DNA from 3 places in the Candidatus Thiodiazotropha sp. CDECU1 genome. Region 1 is predicted to be linked to each of the others. Evidence: predicted binding sites of a transcription regulator. Region 1 holds the regulator's gene; each other region holds the start of a gene.

Region 1 (7,260 bases):
ACACCCGTCGACCACTCGAATTCTCAGTCTTCCCCAGCATGTTGTTGATTGCCACCCTGCTGCGCCTTGCCCTCAATGTGGCTTCCACCCGGGTGGTGCTGCTGGAAGGCCATACCGGTGGTGATGCGGCGGGTAAGGTGATCGAGGCCTTTGGTGCCTTTGTCATCGGCGGTAACTATGCGGTGGGCCTGGTGGTCTTCCTGATCCTGGTGATCATCAACTTCGTGGTTGTGACCAAGGGTGCAGGGCGTGTTTCTGAAGTCAGTGCGCGCTTTACCCTGGATGCCATGCCGGGTAAACAGATGGCCATCGACGCCGACCTCAATTCCGGTCTGATCGATCAGGATGAGGCCAGGACCCGGCGCGAGGATATCGCCCGTGAAGCAGATTTTTACGGTGCCATGGACGGTGCGAGCAAGTTCGTTCGCGGGGATGCGATCGCGGGTATCCTGATCCTTTTCATCAATATCATCGGCGGCCTCTCCATCGGCATGGCCCAGCATGGTCTCGATTTCAACACCGCCCTGCAGAACTATGTGTTGCTGACCATTGGTGATGGTCTGGTGGCACAGATCCCATCATTGCTGCTTTCCACTTCGGCGGCGATCATCGTCACCCGGGTGGCCAGTACCCAGGATGTGGGTGGGCAGATTGTCAGTCAGCTGTTTACCAGTCCCAAGGCACTGTCGATAGCGGCGGCGGTGCTGTTTCTGATGGGCATAATTCCAGGGATGCCCAATTTTGCCTTTCTTACCCTGGCAGCGGCAGCGGCGGCAGGGGCTTGGATGATCTGGCAGCGGCAGATGAAACCTGTGGAAGAACCGGTTTTGGAAGAGCCGGTCGAGCAACCGGAACAGCGGGAACTGAGTTGGGAGGATGTGCAACCTGTGGATTTGATCGGCCTCGAAGTGGGTTATCGTCTGATCCCCCTGGTCGATCGCAATCAGGGCGGGCAGCTGATGAATCGCATCAAGGGTGTCAGGCGCAAGCTGTCACAGGAGATCGGTTTCCTGATTCCCTCCGTTCACATCCGCGACAACCTGGATCTCAGTCCCAACAGTTATCGAATTTCCATCAATGGGGTATCTGTGGCGCTGGCGGATATCTTTCCGGACCGGGAGATGGCGATCAATCCCGGTCAGGTGTTCGGTGAGCTGCAGGGAACGGTCACCAAGGATCCGACCTTCGGTCTGGATGCCATCTGGATCGATCCGGAACAGAAGGACCATGCACAGACCCTGGGTTATACGGTGGTGGATGCCAGTACCGTGGTGGCGACCCATCTGAGTGAAATCCTCCAGTCCCATGCCAACGAACTGCTGGGCCATGAAGAGACACAGCAGCTGCTGGATATGCTGGGCAGAACCGCGCCAAAGCTGGTGGAAGACCTGGTGCCGAAAGCACTTTCATTGAGCGTGGTGACGAAAATATTGCAGAATCTGCTGACTGAGCATGTGCCGGTGCGTGATTTCCGCACCATTGCAGAGACGTTGGCAGAGCAGTCACAAAGAACCCAGGATCCGGGCGCGTTGACAGCTGCAGTCCGGGTGGCTCTGTCACGGGGAATCGTGCAGCAGCTGATCGGGGCCTCTGAAGAGATCCCGGTAGCTGTTCTGGATCCAACCCTGGAGCAGCTGCTGCAGAGAACGCTGCAGGCATCTGAAGAGGGACAGGCGGGATTCGAACCGGGTCTGGCAGAGAGATTGCAGAATGCGCTTTCCGAAACCTCTGCGGCAATGGAGACCCAGGGTCAGGAGAGTGTGTTATTGGTGGCGGCCCCGATCAGGCCCTGGATGGCTCGCTTCGCTAAACATGCTGCCCCGAGTATGCATATCCTCTCCTACAACGAGATACCCGACAATCGTCAGATCAAGGTGATCACAACCATCGGTAATGGGGGAAATGAGGACTGATACTACACACCCCAGTACCGAATATGAGATAGTAACCACAGGATTAGTGTTGAGATGGGTCTCAACAGGTTGCGCTTGATTGACCTCGGTAAGGATTAAAACAAATGGTCATGTTAGTTATAAAAGGGTGGTCAGCCGAATCTGCATGGCTGCAAAATGAGAGCTGGTCACAGATTGATTATTGCCAAAGGCTCTACCACTGCACCTATTTGAGGGGTAGAGCACTGAATTGCACAGCTGAATCACTGCTTAAGCGGGAAGCATGTGAGTTTCAACTGGTGAGTCGGGAGCACGCGGAGGCGCTCACCTACACCCTGGAGTCTGCAGGGGCTCAATTCGAGATCAAACACCTGTGGCCGGAAAAAGTCATATCACTCGATCTCTATCGCAAGGGTACAGAGGTCAAAACGATCACCCAGGCAATTGCTGACGCCAGGTAAAACTCCCCTCTAGCGATCTCAGCTGAAGTTCTCTTCGACCAGCATGTCAATTTTCTGTGTCAGGCATGATTATCAATCAAATCAGTGCCGAAACCTTGGCGGAGTAGTCCTGGGGAGTCAATTGACTGGCGTCTTAAACAGCCCTGACGGAGCTCCGACATGTTCGCATCGGATCTTCCAACCTATTGTATTAAAAGAAAATAAATAATTAATTCCGATCTATTCATGATTGGAACAGTTTTTGCAAACATAGTAATAAACCCTCAGTGGGAGTGAATGGCCTCTACGACAGCCGGCAAGGACCGGTGGCGTGGAAACAGAGCCGGAGAGTGGATTGGCAGGTTGAATGGCGCAAGCTCAATGCAGGGCAATCGCCGGGGAATGCGGACTATGAAGATAAGACGTTTTTTTGCCTCTGATATGCGGCAGGCCCTACGCCAGGTGCGTGAGGCGCTGGGTGCAGACGCAGTCATTCTCTCCAACAAGAACGTGCAGGGCGGGATTGAGTTGGTGGCCGCCGTGGACTACGACGAATCCGCATTCGACACAACTCAGCCAACAAGCATCGAATCTGATCCTCGAACATTGACCGATGACAGTGCCAGCCTCTCAAGCGCAGCCAGATCAGCTTACCTGAACAACACCGTTTCAGATCAGTCTGAAAAGCCCAAGCAAGACTACCGTGATTCCAAGCCGGCTCAGAGGCAGGAACAGCCTCGAGTCGAATGGAGTCAGGATCCGGTATTGAAGGAGATGCGGCGTGAGATGCAGGCACTGCGTCGTATGATGGAGAACGAACTCTCTGAGCTGACATGGCGTGATCTTGGACATCGTCGCCCCCAGACACAGGATTTAATCCGCCGCCTGATGGCATTGGGTCTGGATGCGGGTCACTGTAAGGAGTTGGCCTATCGTGTCGAGGACGCCGAGACACCCGAACAGGCATGGCGCCAGGCCCTGACCCAGCTCGGTGCTGAAATACCAGCCGTAAAGCAGGATCTCCTTGATGAGGGCGGCATCCTTGCCCTGGTGGGGCCGACCGGTGTCGGCAAAACCACCACCATTGCCAAGTTGGCCGCCCGATTCTGCCTGCGTCACGGTAACCGCCATCTCGCATTGATATCGGCCGACAGTTACCGGATTGGTGCCCAGGAGCAGTTACAAAACTATGGCCGCATCCTGGATGTGCCGGTTCGCAGCGTCACCACTCCGGAAGAGCTGAACAACGCCCTGCACGCCTTTGCGGATAAGCGTTTGGTCTTGATCGATACCGCCGGTATGGGGCAGAGAGATCTCCAGCTGACGGAACGCCTGGCACTATTGAGCAAAGGAAACCACCCCGTGAAATCACTGCTTACGCTCTCTGCAACCACCCAGCGGTCAGCCTTGAGTCATGCCATTCGAGCATTTGATATCGTCAGTCCGATTGGTGTTGTCTTGACCAAGATGGACGAGGCAGCTTCCCTCGGGGGCGTGCTTTCAGCTGTTCTCGAAGCAAAACTGCCGTTGGCCTTCGTTACCGATGGTCAGCGGGTACCGGAGGATATACACAACGCCTATGCGGATAGGTTGATGAAGCATGCAGTGGAGCTATCCGAACTTATGGGTGGCAGTCCAGATGAGGAGTATCTGGCGATGGCTTTCGGGGGAATGAATGAACATGCACATGTCTGAACAGATCGAAGATCAGGCAACAGGGTTGCGCAGGATGATTAACCCGGAACCGGTGAGGGTGATTGCTGTCACCGGTGGTAAGGGTGGTGTGGGCAAGACCAGTATTTCTGCCAATCTGGGGGTCGCCTTCGCCGAACTCGGTCGCCGGGTAATGCTGCTCGACGCCGATTTGGGATTGGCAAATCTGGACGTACTCCTCGGTTTGCACGCAGAGCGTAATCTGTCCCATGTGATGCAGGGTGAATGCTCACTGGAGGATGTTTTGGTCACCGGGCCCAAGGGAATGAGGGTTGTCCCTGGTGCTTCCGGAATCCAGCACATGGCTGAGATGACCCCTGCCGAAAATGCCGGTTTAATCCAAGCCTTCAGCGAAGTTGCCAACGATGTGGACGTTTTGCTGATCGACACGGCTGCCGGCATTTCCGATCTGGTGATCAGTTTCAGTCGTGCAGCGCAGGAACAGATTGTTGTGGTATGTGATGAACCCGCCTCCATCACGGACGCTTATGCCATTATCAAGCTGCTCAACCGTGAGCACGGAATTAGTCGTTTCCGAATCTTGGCTAATATGGTAAAGAGTGTGCAAGAGGGGCGTGATCTTTACAATAAAATGTGCCGGGTAACCGATCAATACCTGGACGTTATGCTGAACTACATGGGCAGCATTCCTTATGACGAACAACTCCGCAAAGCGGTGCGAAGCCAAAAACCGGTTGTAGAGGCCTATCCACGTTCACGAGTAGCACAGGCATTCAAGAATTTGGCCAAAAAGGCCGATAACTGGCCTGTACCCTCGGGTGTCAGTGGCGATTTACAGTTTTTCGTCGAACGATTGATCCAATTTTCTAGCCAATACGGGGAGGTATGACGGTGAGCGGCTTAGCGACATACACCGCCATGCAGCAACAACAGAACTATGATGATCTGGTGGATCAACATGCCGGACTGGTGAAAAGGATCGCTTATCACCTGATGAACCGGTTGCCACCGAATGTTCAGGCGGATGATCTGATTCAAGCGGGGATGTTGGGCCTGCTCGAGGCGAGCAGAAACTACGACCCCACACAGGGTGCCAGTTTTGAGACCTATGCGGGTATCCGCATACGCGGTGCAATGCTGGATGAAATTCGACGCAGTGACTGGACACCGCGCTCTGTTCATCGCAAGGCGCGCATGGTTGCTGAAGCGATGCGGGAAATCGAGAACCACGAGGGCAGAGATGCGCGTGATGTAGAGGTGGCCGATGCCTTGGATATGAGCCTTGAGGAGTACCATCAAATCCTCAGGGATTCAACGGGTTGTCGAATTTTCAGTCTGGATGAGTTGACCGCAGTGAGTGATGGCTTCCCGGTTGCCAGGGAAGGATCTGCAGATACACCATTCGATGGATTGCAGAAAGACGCCTTCAAGAAGGCATTGGCGGATGCGATTGCTGGCTTGCCCGATCGTGAGCGGCTGGTTATTGCCATGTATTACGATGATGAGATGAATCTTCGTGAAATCGGGCATGTACTGGGTGTGAGTGAGTCTAGGGTTTGTCAAATACACAGTCAGGCGACACTGCGTTTGCGGTCACGACTGACAGATTGGCTTTCATTGGTACACGACGAAGAGTAATGGTTGGCCTGTGATTCGTTGACGGGACGTCAGCACTAACAGGATGGAGGTAGCATTGGACAAGAATATGAAGATCCTCATTGTGGACGACTTTTCCACCATGCGGCGTATTATCAAGAATCTATTGCGTGATCTTGGGTTTAACAACACCCAGGAGGCGGATGATGGTCTCACGGCACTACCCATGCTACAGAGTGGGAATTTCGATTTTCTTGTCTCAGACTGGAACATGCCGGGAATGACAGGTATCGATCTGCTGAAAGCGGTCAGGGCGGATGATAAGTTGGCCGCATTGCCGGTATTGATGGTAACAGCGGAATCTAAACGCGAACAGATCATCGAGGCGGCACAAGCAGGTGTAAACGGCTATGTCGTTAAACCTTTCACTGCCACGACCTTGGAAGAAAAGATCAACAAGATCTTCGAACGCGTGGGTTAAATTGAGGCTGTGTCTGGAGTAAAAAATGGGACAACAAGACAACCAACAACGATTAGAGATTGCAAAGTCCCTCGTTATCAGCTTGGAAGCCGGTGATGATGCGGAATCCGAGCGATTGATAGGTAATCTGACACAAGCAAAGAAAAACGACGACCTGTTCCAAGAGGTGGGTCGCCTGACCCGTGAACTGCATGAAGCCATCAACGGTTTTCTCCTTGATGCCCGAATCTCCGATATGACCAATGTGGAGATTCCGGATGCCAAGGAGCGGCTCACCTATGTCATTACCATGACCGAGCAATCCGCGAATCGGACGCTCACTGCTGTCGAGCATAGTATTCCTCTGATCGAGAAGATTGAACAGGGATCTGCTGAACTTGCTGAGCAGTGGGAGAACCTACGTTCCCAATTACTCAACAAAGAGGATTTCAAGGAGCTGAGCAGTTCACTTTCAAGTTTCCTAAAGAGTACGCAGAGTGATGCCGGTGAATTGCACAAAAACCTGTCTGAAGTGCTAATGGCTCAGGATTTTCAGGATCTTACCGGCCAAATTATTCGCAAGGTCATCACCCTTGTTCATGATGTGGAGGAGAAACTGGTCATGCTGGTGCGTATCACCGGTAGCAAGCTGGAAGATCCCGAACAGAATAAAGACCAAGCTGAAGTGCTTGCGGGACCGGCTATTCCAGGTCTGGATCAGGGCGAACAAGTGACAAACCAGGACGATGTGGACGATCTGCTCTCCAGCCTGGGGTTTTAGTTATTCAGGTTAGGACCGATATAGATTTCAACAACATTCGGTAAAGTTCGGTGATCCACCGGGAGCATTAGATGAGCATCGATGTCAACGACGAAATCCTTCAGGATTTTTTGGTCGAGGCTGGAGAGATACTAGAGCTGTTGAGTGAACAGCTTGTGGACCTGGAGCAGCAACCTGATGATTTCGATCTGCTAAATGCCGTATTTCGCGGTTTTCACACGATTAAGGGCGGTGCGGGATTCCTATCCATAGATCCCTTGGTGGAAGTCTGCCATCGGGCCGAGGATGTCTTCAATATACTGCGCCAGGGACAGCGTAGTGTGGGTCCGGATCTCATGGATTCTGTACTTGAGGTGCTGGATATTGTGAATGCCATGTTCGAGCAGGTACGCGAAGGTATTATGCCGGAACATGCGG
Region 2 (7,260 bases), 1.3 Mb from region 1:
GCTGGACCAGTTTGCGTACATCCCGGTGGGTGGCGGCGATAATCCGGATATTGGGGCCACTGTTCGCCGTCTCCTGCTGGGTGTCATAGTCATCCCCCTGTAATACCCGTAGCAGGCGGGCTTGCGCTGCCATGGAGAGTTCGCCGACCTCATCCATAAAGAGGGTTCCACCGTGGGCCTTGGCAAGCAGTCCGGCACGCCTGTTTTCAGCCTCATTCTGGTGGCCGAACAACTCGATCTCCACCTGATTTTCCGGCACTGCGGCACAGTTGAAAACGATAAAAGGTGATTGGCTGCGTTGACTCTTTTCATGTAACGCCCGGGCCGCCAGCTCTTTGCCCGTGCCTGACTCCCCTAGGATCAACACCGTTGCGTCTGTGGGTGCCACCTTGTCGATGCGTCTGAATACATCGATCATTGCCGGGCAGTCGCCAACCATGCCATGCACCGGATAACTCTTTTCCAGCTCCGATTTGAGAGACTCCTGCTGACGTTGCTGACGATCTTGCTTAATCACACGTTCCACGACCATCAGTAATTCGTCGTGGTCGAAGGGCTTCGCGATATAATCGATGGCCCCCAGTTTCATCGCATCCACCGCGGAGCGGATACTCGCATAGCTGGTCATTATCAGAACCGGTACTGGCGCGGCCGTCTCGATGATCTGGGTGCCGGGCGCCCCGGGTAACCTGACATCACTGAGAATCAGATCGAAGGAGGTGAGGGGGCGTGATTGGGCCTCCTCAACCGAACCCGCTTCCGTGACTTGATAGCCGTTGCGTTCGAGCAGGCGCTTGACCGCTCGGCGGATGACTTCCTCGTCTTCAATGATGAGTATCTGATTCATGATGTCTCCGCAGTGATCGCGTTTAAGCCAGTCTTGGGTAGCTCGATGATCACCCTGGTACCCCTGCCCTTTTCAGAGTCTATGCTGATGGCCCCCTGGTGGTCTGAAACTATTTTGTAGGCGATGGCCAGGCCGAGCCCGGTGCCATCCCCAGGTGCCTTGGTGGTGAAGAAGGGTTCAAAGATATAACTTAGATCCTGCTCCTCGATTCCTTCACCCTGATCCTGTACCTCGATTCTTACCTGATCATCGATTTCACGGGCGTGCAGCTCAACCCGGCTCCCGGGGGGTGAGGCATCACAGGCATTGGTCAGGATGTTGACCAGGATTTGGGATATGCCCTGGCGATCGGCTGTGATATTGAGATCGGATTGACACAGGTTTTCACATTGGACCTGGCGTCCGTGGCGGGTTAACTTCACCAGACGAATCGCCTCATCCGCCACATCCCGAATGGAGAAATCCCGTATATCGCCTCCAATGCCGCCGCCTCGGCTGAAGTTCATCAGAGTCTTTACGATCGTGGTGATACGCTGGGTCTGCTTGAGAATCTCTTCAATGCTCTCCCGCACCAACTCCTGATCATCCTCATGGCGTAGGTTTTGCGCCAGGGATGCGATGCCGGTTACCGGATTGCCAATCTCATGTGCGACACCCGCTGCCAATCGACCGATGGAGGCGAGACGTTCGCTATGGGCCAACTCAGCCTCCAATGTCTCCAGGTCGGTGAGATCTTCCATCAGTATGACCTGGCTGGTACGAGCCTCTTCCACAGGGTGATCAACCGGTAGTGGGGCAGGGATGGCTGCCTTGTGGAGATTGAACCAACGACTCTTGCCCTGGTGTGTGACTTCCAGATGGTGGATGTGCTCATCGGACGCGGAGGCAAAGCCTGCCAATAGATGTCCCCAGGGGGCTGGCAGTCGGTGTAACGAAACCCCGATGGCATCCCTGGCGGGCACGCCGGTCATCACCTCCATGGCAAGATTCCAGATGGTCACTGTGCGCAACCGGTCGATGGTACAGACGCCCAGTGGCAGGTCGAGCAGAATCTGTCGATGGTAACGGCGCAGATTGTCGAGGTCGGCACTGAGTCCGCGCAGTCGTGTTCGCGAGTGTTCCAGTTGATCCTCGATGAAGCGCATGGAATCAGCCAGGGCCGATTGGGTATGGATGTCCAGCTGCAGTCTTCGGTTGATTATCATATGCGCCAGCTGCGGACCCAGCAGACCGGACAGGTTTCGCTCGATGCGTTCGCGCAGCCGCCGCAGTTGTGCGGGACGTGTCTCGTTGACGTGGAGGCTGAGATCCCTGAGCGCCTGGTCCACCTCGCGATGGGCCGCTTCAGCACCCAGCATCTGTGACAGCTGCTTGGTGAATTGGGCGGTGGAGACGGCGTTGACCATGCCCCCCAGGGGTACCAGTGACTCGCTGCAACAGGCCTGTGCAGCCTCCCTTTCACCCAGACTCTGCTTACTCATCAGTGAGCCGAAGACAAACAAAAGGATGTTGACAGTCAGTGTCCAGAAGGTAGCAAATTCCCACTTGTCCATGCCGGATGCTTGCAGCAAAGCGGGTATGTCGAACTCGGTTCGGACAAATCCTGAACTCTCAAGTAGTGGGATCAGCAAGGTCCCTGTCCAGCCGAGAATGCCGGCGATCAGACCCAGGATGAAACCAAATCGGGTAGCGCGACGCCAATACAGCAGCCCGATGATGCCTGGCAGGAACTGGGCCACGGCGACAAAGGAGATCAAGCCCAGTTGCACCAGGCCCGTATGTTTTTCCAACAAAACATAGAATCCATACCCGGCCATGATGATCAGAGCGATCAACAGTCTGCGTCCCAACAGTAGCCAGCGATAGAGATTGACCTGTGGATCGGGAAAATTGGTAGGCAGCAGGATATGGTTCAAGGTCATCGATGACAGCGCCAGGGTGGTGATTATCATCATCGCACTGGCTGAGGATATACCGCCGATAAAGGCAAGAACCGGTAACCAGGAGGGTCCTTGATCGAGAGTGATGCCGAGGGCGAAATAGTCGGGAGGCAAGGTCAGTCCGAGGGCCTCTCCTCCCCAAAGAATCAGCGGTATGGGTAAATTGATAAGCAGCAGGAAGAGTGGGAAACCCCAAGTGGCGGTCTTCAGTGCCTTAGGCTCCAGATTCTCCGCGAACAGCATATGAAATTGTCGCGGTAGCAGAAACGCAGCTGCGAAAGCGAGCAACAACAGGGTCGACCAGGGTCCCTCTCGGACGGGTTGATAGAGTCGCTCGAGTACCTCTGGATGTGCCGCAAGCCATTGATTGAGACCCGAAAATCCACCGAACACCCCATACAGGGTTACCAGGCCTACCACCAGTAAGGCCACCAGTTTGACTATCGATTCAAATGCTATCGCCAATACCAGGCCACGATGTTTTTCCCGACTCGTGCTGTGCCTGGCGCCGAACAGAATGGCGAACACAACCAGCGCGGAACAGAAGATCAAGGCCAGGATACGTGGTGCCACGGTATGGCTGATCATCTGCAGGGAGTCGGTAACCGCACGGATCTGCAGGGCGATATAGGGCAAGGTCCCCACCAACATGAACAGGGTTACCAGGATGCCTGCCAATTGGCTGCGGTAGCGGAATGCGAACAGGTCTGCCAGGGAGGTGAGCTGATACTCCCGGGTGAGCCGAAGCAGGGGTTGAAACAGTATCGGTGTGAGGGCGAATGCCAGGGTGACGCCAAGATAGATGGTCAGAAAGAGATAGCCTTGGGTCTTGGCGAAGCCTACGCTGCCATAGTAGGTCCAGGATGTGGCGTATACGCCCAAAGAAAGTACATAGATGAATGGGTGGCGTATCAGGCGCTCTGGGATACGTCCGCTGTCACCCGCATAGGCGATGACAAACAGCAACGCCAGGTAGAGAAAGCCTATGCCAAACAGTAACCAGAGATCATGGCTCATGGCGTCTCAGATTGATCCAGGCGATGATGCAGATGACTACCATCCAGATGAGATAGGGGAGATACCAGGGGCTGTTGGGCGATGTCCACCAGTTCATGATGGGTGCTGAGAAGAGCAACAGGATCAGCAGGCCCAGGGCGACGGTGCGGTCGATATGTCGATCGGGTGGTGGTTCTCGCATCCCTAGAGCCTAGCAGTTGTTACCTTCGGTAACAACCCTTCGGGATGGCTGGAGATGGTTAATTGCAGCCAGTGTTGCAGGCGGATTACCTGGCTAACGCTGGCTGTTCATATGTCTAAATCAGGACTGCTTCTGAGCATGAATGTTGTCGATTATTTCATGCAGCTTTCCTGACAGCTCGGTGGGCTCAAATTTTGGTACATAGGCATCGGCGCCCACACCCTTGCCCAGGGCCATGTTGGCGTCCGCCGAGAGTGATGAATGCATGATAATGGGTATATCACTGAAGCGAGCGTCTTCCTTGATTTTCTTGGTCAGCACATAGCCATCCATCTCAGGCATCTCCACATCGGTGAGTATGATCTGGATAAAATCACTGGGTTTGTGATCGGTCGCTTCGGCCCGCTGAGCAATCTCTCTCAATTTAGTCCAGGCCTCCGAGCCATTTTTTGTACCAATATATTTGATACCCATATGCTCCATGGTGCGTATGATCTGATCACGAGCAACGGCTGAATCATCCGCAAACAGCAGGGTGATGTCACCCTCGCCAATCTGCTGGATGCCATCGAAGAGATCCGAGCCCAGGCCGAAGCCGGATGTTTGGCTGAGGACCATCTCAACATCCATGATCATGACCAGACGGCTATCCTTCAATTCCGTGACGGCGGTGACCAGTCCGCCATGTTGTTGCGCCATCATGGATGGCGGCACCTTGACATCTTCCCAGGCCAGGCGTTCGATGGTATCCACCGCATGCACCAAAAAACCCTGCACATTCTTGTTGTACTCGGTGACAATCAGAATGCTTGGTCGCTCTTCTGTCTGGATGCCGCAGAAATCGGGCAGATTGATCACAGGAATCATATTTCCACGCAGGCTGACCATTCCCTCTACTGATGGAGGCATATCCGGAGCATGGGTGATCTCCGGTACCAGCATCACTTCGCGCACCTTGAAGACATTCACACCATAGGTCTCTTCACGGCCGGTTCTGAGATCTTTACCCAGGCTGAAAAGGAGGACCTCTAGGCGGTTCGTACCCGCTAAGCGCGTGCGGTCATCTACAGATTTAATAAAATTAGACATGGTTCTATTGCTCTGAAATAGAGGGTGTTTTCTATGTTAGGAAAAGAGCAGTCACTATGCCGATGCCCTTCTCCATATGCATTTTGTAGCGGTCGAATAGGAAAAAGCTTTAGCTGAGAGGACTTAATCGGGCAGCAAATCCCGTTTCTGGCGCCTGAGAATCTGTGGTTGGGATATCCGGGATGCAACAGGCGAGGGTTTTGGCCATATTTAGCATGATTCGTTAGATAGGAAAGCGCTAAATAACTGGAAAAAAAGTGACTTTTACACCAAGATCTGAGGGATCGGCATTCTGCGGGCTAAATAGAGGAGAATCGGTGTGAATCCGGAGAAGGTGGTTTTTGGTTTTTTCATTGTACTTGCCTTGACCCTGAATTTTGGTTTTTTTGTGGGCGAACTGGACAATCCGGATCACCACCATGTGTATGAGCTATTTGCAGTCATCGTGGTCAACCTGATTGCTACCGTGCTCAAGTTCGGTGATCGCACCCAGATGGGTGCCGTGTTGCTGGCCACCAGTCTGGTGGCCCTTTTGCAGCTATTTGCTGCTGCCCTGGTATGGACGGTGGCCGTGCATGTTACCGAGACAGGTCTGACCACGGTTACCATGGCCAGTATCGTCTCCCTATCCGGTGGTGCAATGCTGGCGAATGTGGTTTCCGTCGTGTTGTTGATCATCGAAACCGTGATGCTGCGCCGATAATCCCAGCCGGGCTTGGTGCTGTTGCATACATGAACAATATCTTCTTTCTGATCTTCAGGCGCATGCGGGCGCCGTTGCTGACCCTGGTCATGACCTATTCCATCGCCGTGCTGGGCCTGGTACTGATTCCCGGCAAGGATCCCGACGGCAATGTCTGGCACATGGACTTTTTTCATGCCTTCTACTTTGTCAGTTTCATGTCCAGTACCATCGGCTTTGGGGAGATACCCTACGCCTTCACGGCAGGGCAGCGATTGTGGGTCAGTTTTTCTATCTTCTTTACCGTTGTGGTATGGCTCTATTCCATAGGTACGGTGTTGGCATTGCTCAAGGATGAAACCTTTCAAAATGCTTTAACTGAGAGAAGATTTACTAAACAAATCAATAGAATGCGTGAGGAATTTTATCTTGTTTGCGGGTATGGCCAGACCGGTGAGGCACTGGTCAAGGCATTGACCGATAGAAATCAGCATGCGGTGGTGATCGATATTCTCGAAGATCGCGTGAATATGCTCAAGCTGGAAAATCTGCGTGAATATGTCCCCGGTCTCTGCGGTGATGCCAGTCTGCCAGCCCATCTCCTGGAAGCCGGCCTGAACCATCCACTGTGCGAGGGGGTGGTGGCCCTGACCAACGCCAACGAGGTCAATCTAAAGATCGCCATAACCGCAAAATTGTTGCATCCCGAGATCGGGGTAATCTGTCGTGCCGACTCCCATGACGTGGAAAAAAATATGGCCTCCTTCGGCACCGATTTCATTATCGATCCGTTTGATGCCTTCGCCTTGCATCTGGCGACCGCTATCCAGGCGCCCTGCCTCAGTCTGTTGCAGGATTGGCTCTCCCTGGGGCGACGGGATATGCTCAACGATCCCGTCTATCCTCCCGCGAAAGGGCTCTGGGTGATTTGTGGCTATGGCCGTTTCGGCAAGGCCGTTTATGAAAAGCTTGTGCGCGAGGGATTGGAGGTAATCGTGGTGGAAGCGGAACCCGACACCACAGGCACCCCGTCATCACCTTATATAGAGGGTCGCGGCACCGAGGCGGATACCCTGCAGCAAGCGGAGATAGAGCGGGCGGTCGGTCTGGTGGCGGGCACCGATAACGATGCCAACAATCTCTCCATCATCATGACTGCACGGGCCATGAATAGTGATCTGTTCGTGATTCTACGCCAGAATCTCAAACACAACGATGCGGTAATAGCAGCCGTCGGGGCGGACATGGTGATGCTTCCCAGCGATATCATTGCCAACCGCATTCGGGTATTGTTGGGTGCTCCGATGCAGCATCAGTTCGTGAAGCTTGTGTTACACCAGGATGATGAGTGGGCCTGTCAGCTGATCAGCAGGATATCCGCCCTGGTGACCCACCACGCACCGGAGGTGTGGGAGGTGGCTTTTTCGGAGTACGATTCCCATGCGGTGTGTGCCCATGTTCAACGGGGGAACCATCTGACCCTGGGGGATCTGATGACGGACCC
Region 3 (7,260 bases), 1.9 Mb from region 1:
GTCCCTGGAGTGGAACGATGAAGGGGTTGAGGGCGCGTACCGTTTTCTTAAACGTCTGTGGGCATTGGCGGAGGTTATTCTCGCCAAGCCGATGGCGGCGGACTCGACGCCGGTTGAGTTGGATGAATCCCAGAAGACAGCACGGCGGGAAATCCACGAGTCATTGAAAAAGGTCCTGTATGACTATGAGCGTCAGCGTTTCAACAATGTGGTCTCCGCCTGCATGGGGATGATCAATATCCTCTACAAGCTTGGAGATAGCGCTGCCGACCTTCAGTTGCTGCGTGAAGGCGTCTCCCTGGTGCTGAGATTGCTGGCCCCGATTGCACCCCACATCACCCACCGCTTGTGGTGTGATCTGGAGTATGGGGATGAGATACTCGATAGCGAATGGCCGCAGCCCGATGAGGCAGCCCTGAAACAGGAGAGTCTGCCTTATGTGGTGCAGGTGAACGGCAAGGTTCGAGCAACCATACAGGTAGCGACGGATGCCGAGAAACCGGCTATCGAGGCACTGGCGCTGGCAAATGACAATGTGCAGCGCTTTATTGGTGACAACAGGGTGCGAAAGGTTATCGTCGTACCCGGGAAACTGGTGAATATCGTTGCCAAGTAATTCAATCCGGTTTCGCCAGCAGCTGTTGTGGGTGGTGTTGATATCCACCCTCGTTACAGGGTGCGGTTTCCATCTCAAGGGGTATAGGCAACTCTCAACCGCGCTCAACGGCCTGTATATCATCGGATTCGAGAAACCTGAGAGCCTGGCGGCTGTTCTGCATGACAATCTGCAGGGCAGGGGTGCGGCATTGGCGCCGGAACTGGCGGCTGCCAAGCTCAGTATTGAGATCCTAGAGGAAAAATTCACCAGCAGGGTGCTGTCTGTGGATGCCGGCGGTAAGGCCCTCGACAAAGAGATGCAACTATCCGCACTGATTCGCGCCAGGGTGCCGGGGAGTGGCGAAAAAGGTGTGGAGCAGCAGTTGGAACTGCTACGTCAACTCAGCTTCAGTGGCGACGATGAGTTGGGTCAAAGAAACGAAGCCGATTTGATGAAGTATGATATGCGAAACGAGATGGCGGAGCAGATAATTCGTCGCCTCGAAGCCATCAAATAGCTGGCGATCATCAGCACAGGTCACACCATGCGTCTGCGAACTGAACAACTGGCAAACCATCTGCAGCAACAGCTCGCCCCTGTCTATCTGCTGAGCGGGGACGAGCCCCTGCAGATGCAGGAAGCAGCGGATGCGATACGGCATGCGGCCCGTGAACAAGGCTACAGCGAACGGGAAATCCTGGATCAGGGGGGTGGTTTTGACTGGTCGAGTTTGCACAATGCCGCTGAAAGCCTCTCCCTGTTTGGTGATAAGCGTCTCCTGGAACTTCGTCTCAGCAGTGGAAAGCTGGGTGCGGAGGGGGGGAAGTCCGTCAGCGCCTATTGTGAACGCCCTGCAATGGATACTGTGCTGTTGATCACCCTGCCCAAGTTGGATCGGGCCCAGCTGAACAGCAAGTGGTTTCAGGCGGTTGAACGGCTGGGTGTGGCGATTCAGATCTGGCCGGTCGAAGGAAGGCGTCTGATGCCGTGGATTGAGCAGCGACTGCGACGTGCGGGGTTGATTCCCGAGGCGGGGGTGGTAGAGATGCTTGCCGATCGGGTAGAGGGTAATCTGCTTGCGGCCAGCCAGGAGATAGAGAAGTTGCTGCTGTTGTATGGCCAGGGTGTGGTTAGCCCGGAAAAGCTCATCGAGGCCGTGGCCGATAGTGCACGCTTCGATGTCTTCAGCCTGGTCGATACCCTGCTCGATGGGGATATCAGCAAGGGATTACGTATCCTGCAGGGGCTGAAGGGCGAGGGTGTTGCCGCCCCGGTGGTGCTTTGGGCGGTAAGCCGGGAGATTCGTCTGCTTGCCGAGATGGGATTTGAGTTGAAGCACGGCGGGGGGGTGGACCAGATTATGGCAAAACATCGTGTCTGGGACAGACGCAAACCGATCCTGCGAAAGGCATTGCAGCGGCAGGTGGATCATTGGCAGGGATTGCTTGCGGATTGCGCAATTGCGGACAAGGCGATAAAAGGTCTCCATCCCGCGGATCCCTGGTTGTTGTTTCAGCAACTTGCCCGGGGAATGGCCGGATTACCGCAGATGTGACCTGTTCCTCACCCTGTTCAAGTAGTGATTGGCCTTAAAAGAACGAAATTCTTATTTGTGAACCAGGTCAAGCCATTATTTCTCCCGGCGTTGTCTGATCTGACACCCGGGCCCATCAGGGGCTTGGAATCCTATTCTCATCAACAAGGAGCAAGTGATGACAAAAACCACTATGAAACAGGTGATTGCAATTTTTGCGGTGGGCGGTGTATGTAGCGCCGTAGCCGGGGAAGATGCCTTCATAAAGTTGGATAGCAATGCCGACGGTTTCATTTCAGCTGAAGAGTCGATTGTGAATGAATCGCTTTACAACGGCTGGTCGGCCGCCGATGCCAACAACGATGGCAGAATCGATGCTGCCGAGTTCAGCGCCTTTGAAGTCAACAGCGACAAACAGGGACAGAAGGAGTAATCCTTGGCAGCATGTCGGCTGGGAATTAAAGTTGTTATTCTGTGATTGACTTCACTTAATTTCTAGTCCCAGAGTTGTCTCATGAATTACCGGAGGGCCCCTGGAATGAAGGGCTTTTTGGATCGAAAATCATTACATTCCGTTAAGGAGATTACGATGAATAAAAAAACTATCCTCAAGTCTGCACTAGCTCTGGCAGCAGCAGGTTTTCTTACTACCGCAATTGCTGGCGAGGATGCTTTCAGCAAACTCGACGCCAATGCCGATGGTGCCATCTCTTCTGAAGAGGCTACCGCAAGCGAGATGCTCTATAAGGGCTGGGAAACCGCTGATGCAAATCAGGACGGTCAGGTTGATGCGGCCGAATTCAGTGCATTCGAGGCCACTAGCAGCGCACCTGAAGGTAAATAACTTTGCTAGGTATGTGTGACCCCGCTCAGGGGGTCGCAATGCCGGCAGCCAGCTTTGTCTGGTTGCCGGTCTCCACCCTGGCCAGATGGCAATGACTCAACTGCAGCTGGGGTGGTTGAGTGGAAAAGATGAAGGGTGCGGTCTTCGACAGTGCACTCAATCCCAGAATCTGGCGGGTTTTGCCGGGAAACACCGCAACGTCCACCTCATCCAGTAGACACTCTTCGCCAATTCGTACATTGGTAATCGTGTAGACAGGCACACTCAACACGTCTCCATTGGCCAATATGCCCTTCAGGTCCCGTAGATAGCGTGGACTGCCGTTGGCCTGGAGTTCACTCAAGGTGGCCTCGTTGATCGTCATGTAGCTGGAGCCGGTATCGACCATGAACTCTGTCTCGGGCATGTTGCCGATCTTTCCGGCTATGTAGTAGGTGCTGGCTCCCTTGGAGTACATGGGTACATCAAACACGAACTGCTCCGCCCACAGCTGACCGCTATAGAGGACTATCCACATAACGCTTAGTAGTGCTTTGATCATGGCTGTAGGCTTTGCTCATTGATTATCTGTCTTACTACATAAGATCGGTTAAGTGCTCTCGAACTTAAGTAATTTGGTAGCCGAGGGTGACAATAATTCCCACACCCGTTGTCAACATACTGCAGACAACCCCTGCCATGGCTGCCGTATATAATAAATTACCTCAATATATCAATGAGATATGGTGTCGTTAGCAGGGGGGCAGGGCAGGTCCTGCATCTCCATACATCAATAGTGGTTTTATCGATCCGAGGTTTCCGCCGTTTGGGGCTTGGATATCCAGGCTGTGTTTCCGGGCCAGGCAGGGCGTTATTTTGTTCGAGATTTGTTAAAGTTAACGGTTTAACTGGTCTGCTTGCCCTGACCGGTGCTGCAGTTTAAACGAGATAAGCATACGAACATGTCAAAACAGATATCCGATGTCGCCAGCTACATGCAGGTGCTTGGCCAGGAGGCGCGTCAAGCCTCAAGGGTGCTTGCCAGCGCCACAACCGCGCAAAAGAACAACGCTCTCGAAGCCATTGCCGATGAGCTGGACGCCTCCAGAGATGAGTTGATGGCAGAGAATGTAAGGGATTTGGAGGCAGGTGCGGAGAAGGGCCTGGATGCTGCCCTGCTGGACCGCCTCGAGCTGACCCCCGGGCGCATCGATAGCATGACCGAGGGATTGCGTCAGATTGCCGCTCTTCCCGATCCCATCGGCGAGATCTTCGATATGAAATATCTCCCAAGCGGGATCCAGGTGGGTCGGATGCGGGTGCCCTTGGGTGTCGTCGGTATCATTTATGAATCGCGTCCAAATGTCACAGCTGACGCTGCGGCACTCTGTTTGAAATCGGGCAATGCCGCGGTTTTGCGGGGTGGCAGTGAGGCCTACTACTCCAATCAGGCGATTGCGGGTTCAATCCATACTGGCCTGCAAAAGGCGGATCTCCCTGAGGCCGCGGTACAAGTGGTTGCCACTACCGACCGTTCCGCAGTGGGCAGGATGATCACCATGCCTGAATCGATCGATGTCATAATTCCCCGTGGCGGCAAAGGCCTGATCGAGCGTATCAGTCAGGAAGCCAGAGTACCGGTAATCAAACATCTGGATGGGATCTGTCATGTCTATATCGACGATCAGGCCGATCTGGAAAAGGCATTTGCAGTGGCCATGAATGCCAAGACGCAACGCTATGGCACCTGTAATACCATGGAGACCCTGCTGGTGGCGGATGGGATTGCAGAACAGTCCCTGCCAAGGCTTGGTGAAGCCCTGATAGAGAAGGGGGTTGAACTGCGGGGTTGTGAACGTACCCGTGAGCTTATCGCCGATTGCAAGCCGGCGAGCGGGGCTGATTGGGATACTGAGTATCTGGCGCCGATACTCTCCATCAAGGTGGTCGACGGCCTGGGAACGGCCATAGCGCATATCAACCGCCACAGTTCCCAACATACCGATGCCATCGTGACCGAGAACTACACCCGTGCCCGCCGTTTTCTCACCGAAGTGGACTCCAGCTCGGTAATGGTCAATGCCTCGACCCGTTTTGCGGATGGTTTCGAATATGGGTTGGGTGCTGAAATCGGTATTTCCACAGACAAGTTCCACGCCAGGGGGCCGGTCGGGCTGGAGGGCCTGACGTCGGTGAAGTTCATCGTGCTCGGTGATGGCCACATCCGTCGTTAGCCTTATATGGCCCCTGACATGATCGGTGTCTTTGGCGGGACCTTCGATCCGATACACTTTGGCCATCTGCGCACAGCGCTGGATGTGATGCAGTCTGTCGGTCTGGACGAGATCCGGTTTATCCCCTTGCATAACGCTGTTCATCGGGATCAGCCTGAGACCCCGGCTGAATTGAGACTCGAAATGGTGCGTCTCGCAATCAGTCAACAACAGGGCTTCGTTGTAGATGAGAGGGAGATACGACGTACCGGGGACTCCTACACGGTGGAGACCCTGGCCAGCCTGCGCGAGGAGCAGCCTCAGAGGTCGCTATGCCTGTTGTTGGGAATGGATGCCTTCAACGGTTTCGCCGATTGGTATCGCCCGGATGAAATTCTGCGCCTCGCCCATATCATCGTGATGCAGCGCCCAGGGGAGGAAGGCCCCAAGGACTCCCGGGTAAAAAGGCTGCTCCATAGGTCTCAGGCCAACACGCCGGCGCAACTCAGGACAGAGGATTGCGGCCTGATACTGCAGCAAGCGGTAACCCAGCTCGATATTTCCGCCAGTCACATCCGCAGTTTGCTAGTCCAGGGGCAGACGCCACGCTACCTGCTGCCTGAAGCGGTTTTGCAACTCATTGAAAACAATCATCTATATCGGGTGGATCATACAAAATAGCGACAATAGGTTATGCTTGTCCATGAGATTGGGTAAAATCGCTGCTCACCGGCGATCCGGTCACTTAATTAGGCAACAGATACAGGACTCAATGCGAATAGAAGAACTCAGAGACGTCGTTCTGCAGGCACTGGACGATATGAAAGCGAAGGATGTGGTGGTACTGGATGTACGTGAAAAGACCAGCATAACAGATATCATGATTGTCGCCAGCGGTACCTCTGACAGACATGTGAAATCAATTGCCCAGACCGTGGCCTTCAAAGCAAAACAGGCAGGTGAAGCCCCTCTCGGTACCGAGGGTCTGGATGATGGTGAGTGGGCCCTGGTGGACCTCAATGGCGTCGTGGTGCACGTAATGCAGCCAAAGGTGCGGGACTTCTACCATCTGGAACGACTCTGGTCTCTGGATGAGCCTGATGATAATGCCTCGCAGAAACTCAAATCTATCTAGGGTCTAGGCCCTAGCCCCCTGCATGGATCGGTTTGACCGGATATTTGAACTCAACCGTATCCTGCAGGCAGCCCGTTATCCGGTTTCAAGGCAGCAGTTAGAACGAGAGCTGGAGTGCTCCCGCGCGACCGTGAAGCGCCTCATTGAGGAGATGCGTCTCTATCTGAACGCGCCGATCGTCTATGATCGAAAACTCAACGGTTATCGTTACGATCCCCGGGAAGGGGAGATGTATGAGCTACCGGGGCTCTGGTTCAATGCTTCTGAGCTGCATGCCCTGCTCGCTGTGCAACAGTTGTTGGAACGGGTGCAGCCCGGTCTTCTGGAGAGCCATCTGCAACCCTTGCGTCGCAAGATCGATGACCTGCTGGCGCGGCAGCAGGGTGATACCGGTGAATCCCTCTCCAACAGGATTCGCCTGATCCGGGCCACCGCTCGTCCCACCAGCCCCTTCTTTACCCTCCTGGCAGGCTGCCTGGCTGCCAGACGCCGCCTCCATCTCGTCTACTACAATCGCGCGCGTGACATGCTCAGCGAACGTGAGGTTTCACCGCAGCGCCTTACCCACTATCGTGATAACTGGTATCTGGATGCCTGGTGCCATTTACGTGAAGGTTTACGCACCTTTGCCCTGGATGCGATTCGGCAGGCATGGCAACTGGATCAAGTGGCGCAGAATGTGGAGGAAGCGGTGCTGGAGCGCCACTTTACAGATGCCTACGGTATATTCTCAGGACAAGCCAAGGAGCTGGCGGTGGTACGATTCAGTGCCAATGCGGCCAGGTGGGTGGCCACGGAAGAGTGGCATCCAAGACAACAGAGTCGCTGGTTGGGTGATGGACGTTACGAGTTGACACTACCCTATTCCGATCCATCGGAACTGTTGATGGATCTGTTGAAATATGGGCCGGATGTGGAGGTCGTTTCACCCCCTGAGTTACGCAGTCAGGTCCAACA

Evidence for each region. The regulator FliA, encoded in region 1, starts transcription of late flagellar genes. The targets are predictions, from matches to a motif close to GCTAAAGTTNNNNNNNNNNCNGCCGATA.
Region 2: the regulator FliA is predicted to act here: its motif matches at 5,161-5,188, upstream of R2K28_RS06535 (chemotaxis protein).
Region 3: the regulator FliA is predicted to act here: its motif matches at 3,560-3,587, upstream of R2K28_RS00520 (retropepsin-like aspartic protease).

Annotation. Positions count from the first base shown of each region.
Region 1 covers NZ_OY734020.1:2,725,844-2,733,103, reverse strand. Annotated here, with positions in the region: gene flhA (flagellar biosynthesis protein FlhA) at 1-1,913, shown strand, start outside; gene R2K28_RS12445 (hypothetical protein) at 2,024-2,353, shown strand; gene flhF (flagellar biosynthesis protein FlhF) at 2,744-4,027, shown strand; gene R2K28_RS12435 (MinD/ParA family ATP-binding protein) at 4,014-4,895, shown strand; gene R2K28_RS12430 (RNA polymerase sigma factor FliA) at 4,898-5,644, shown strand; gene cheY (chemotaxis response regulator CheY) at 5,712-6,083, shown strand; gene R2K28_RS12420 (protein phosphatase CheZ) at 6,109-6,843, shown strand; gene R2K28_RS12415 (chemotaxis protein CheA) at 6,915-7,260, shown strand, end outside.
Region 2 covers NZ_OY734020.1:1,439,841-1,447,100, forward strand. Annotated here, with positions in the region: gene R2K28_RS06520 (sigma-54-dependent transcriptional regulator) at 1-847, opposite strand, end outside; gene R2K28_RS06525 (ATP-binding protein) at 844-3,804, opposite strand; gene R2K28_RS06530 (UTP--glucose-1-phosphate uridylyltransferase) at 3,794-3,985, opposite strand; gene R2K28_RS06535 (chemotaxis protein) at 4,106-5,074, opposite strand; gene R2K28_RS06540 (DUF6394 family protein) at 5,394-5,777, shown strand; gene R2K28_RS06545 (potassium channel family protein) at 5,807-7,260, shown strand, end outside.
Region 3 covers NZ_OY734020.1:114,601-121,860, forward strand. Annotated here, with positions in the region: gene leuS (leucine--tRNA ligase) at 1-616, shown strand, start outside; gene R2K28_RS00500 (LPS-assembly lipoprotein LptE) at 606-1,115, shown strand; gene holA (DNA polymerase III subunit delta) at 1,143-2,153, shown strand; gene R2K28_RS00510 (hypothetical protein) at 2,311-2,565, shown strand; gene R2K28_RS00515 (hypothetical protein) at 2,722-2,976, shown strand; gene R2K28_RS00520 (retropepsin-like aspartic protease) at 3,002-3,517, opposite strand; gene R2K28_RS00525 (glutamate-5-semialdehyde dehydrogenase) at 3,918-5,189, shown strand; gene nadD (nicotinate-nucleotide adenylyltransferase) at 5,196-5,849, shown strand; gene rsfS (ribosome silencing factor) at 5,941-6,303, shown strand; gene R2K28_RS00540 (helix-turn-helix transcriptional regulator) at 6,326-7,260, shown strand, end outside.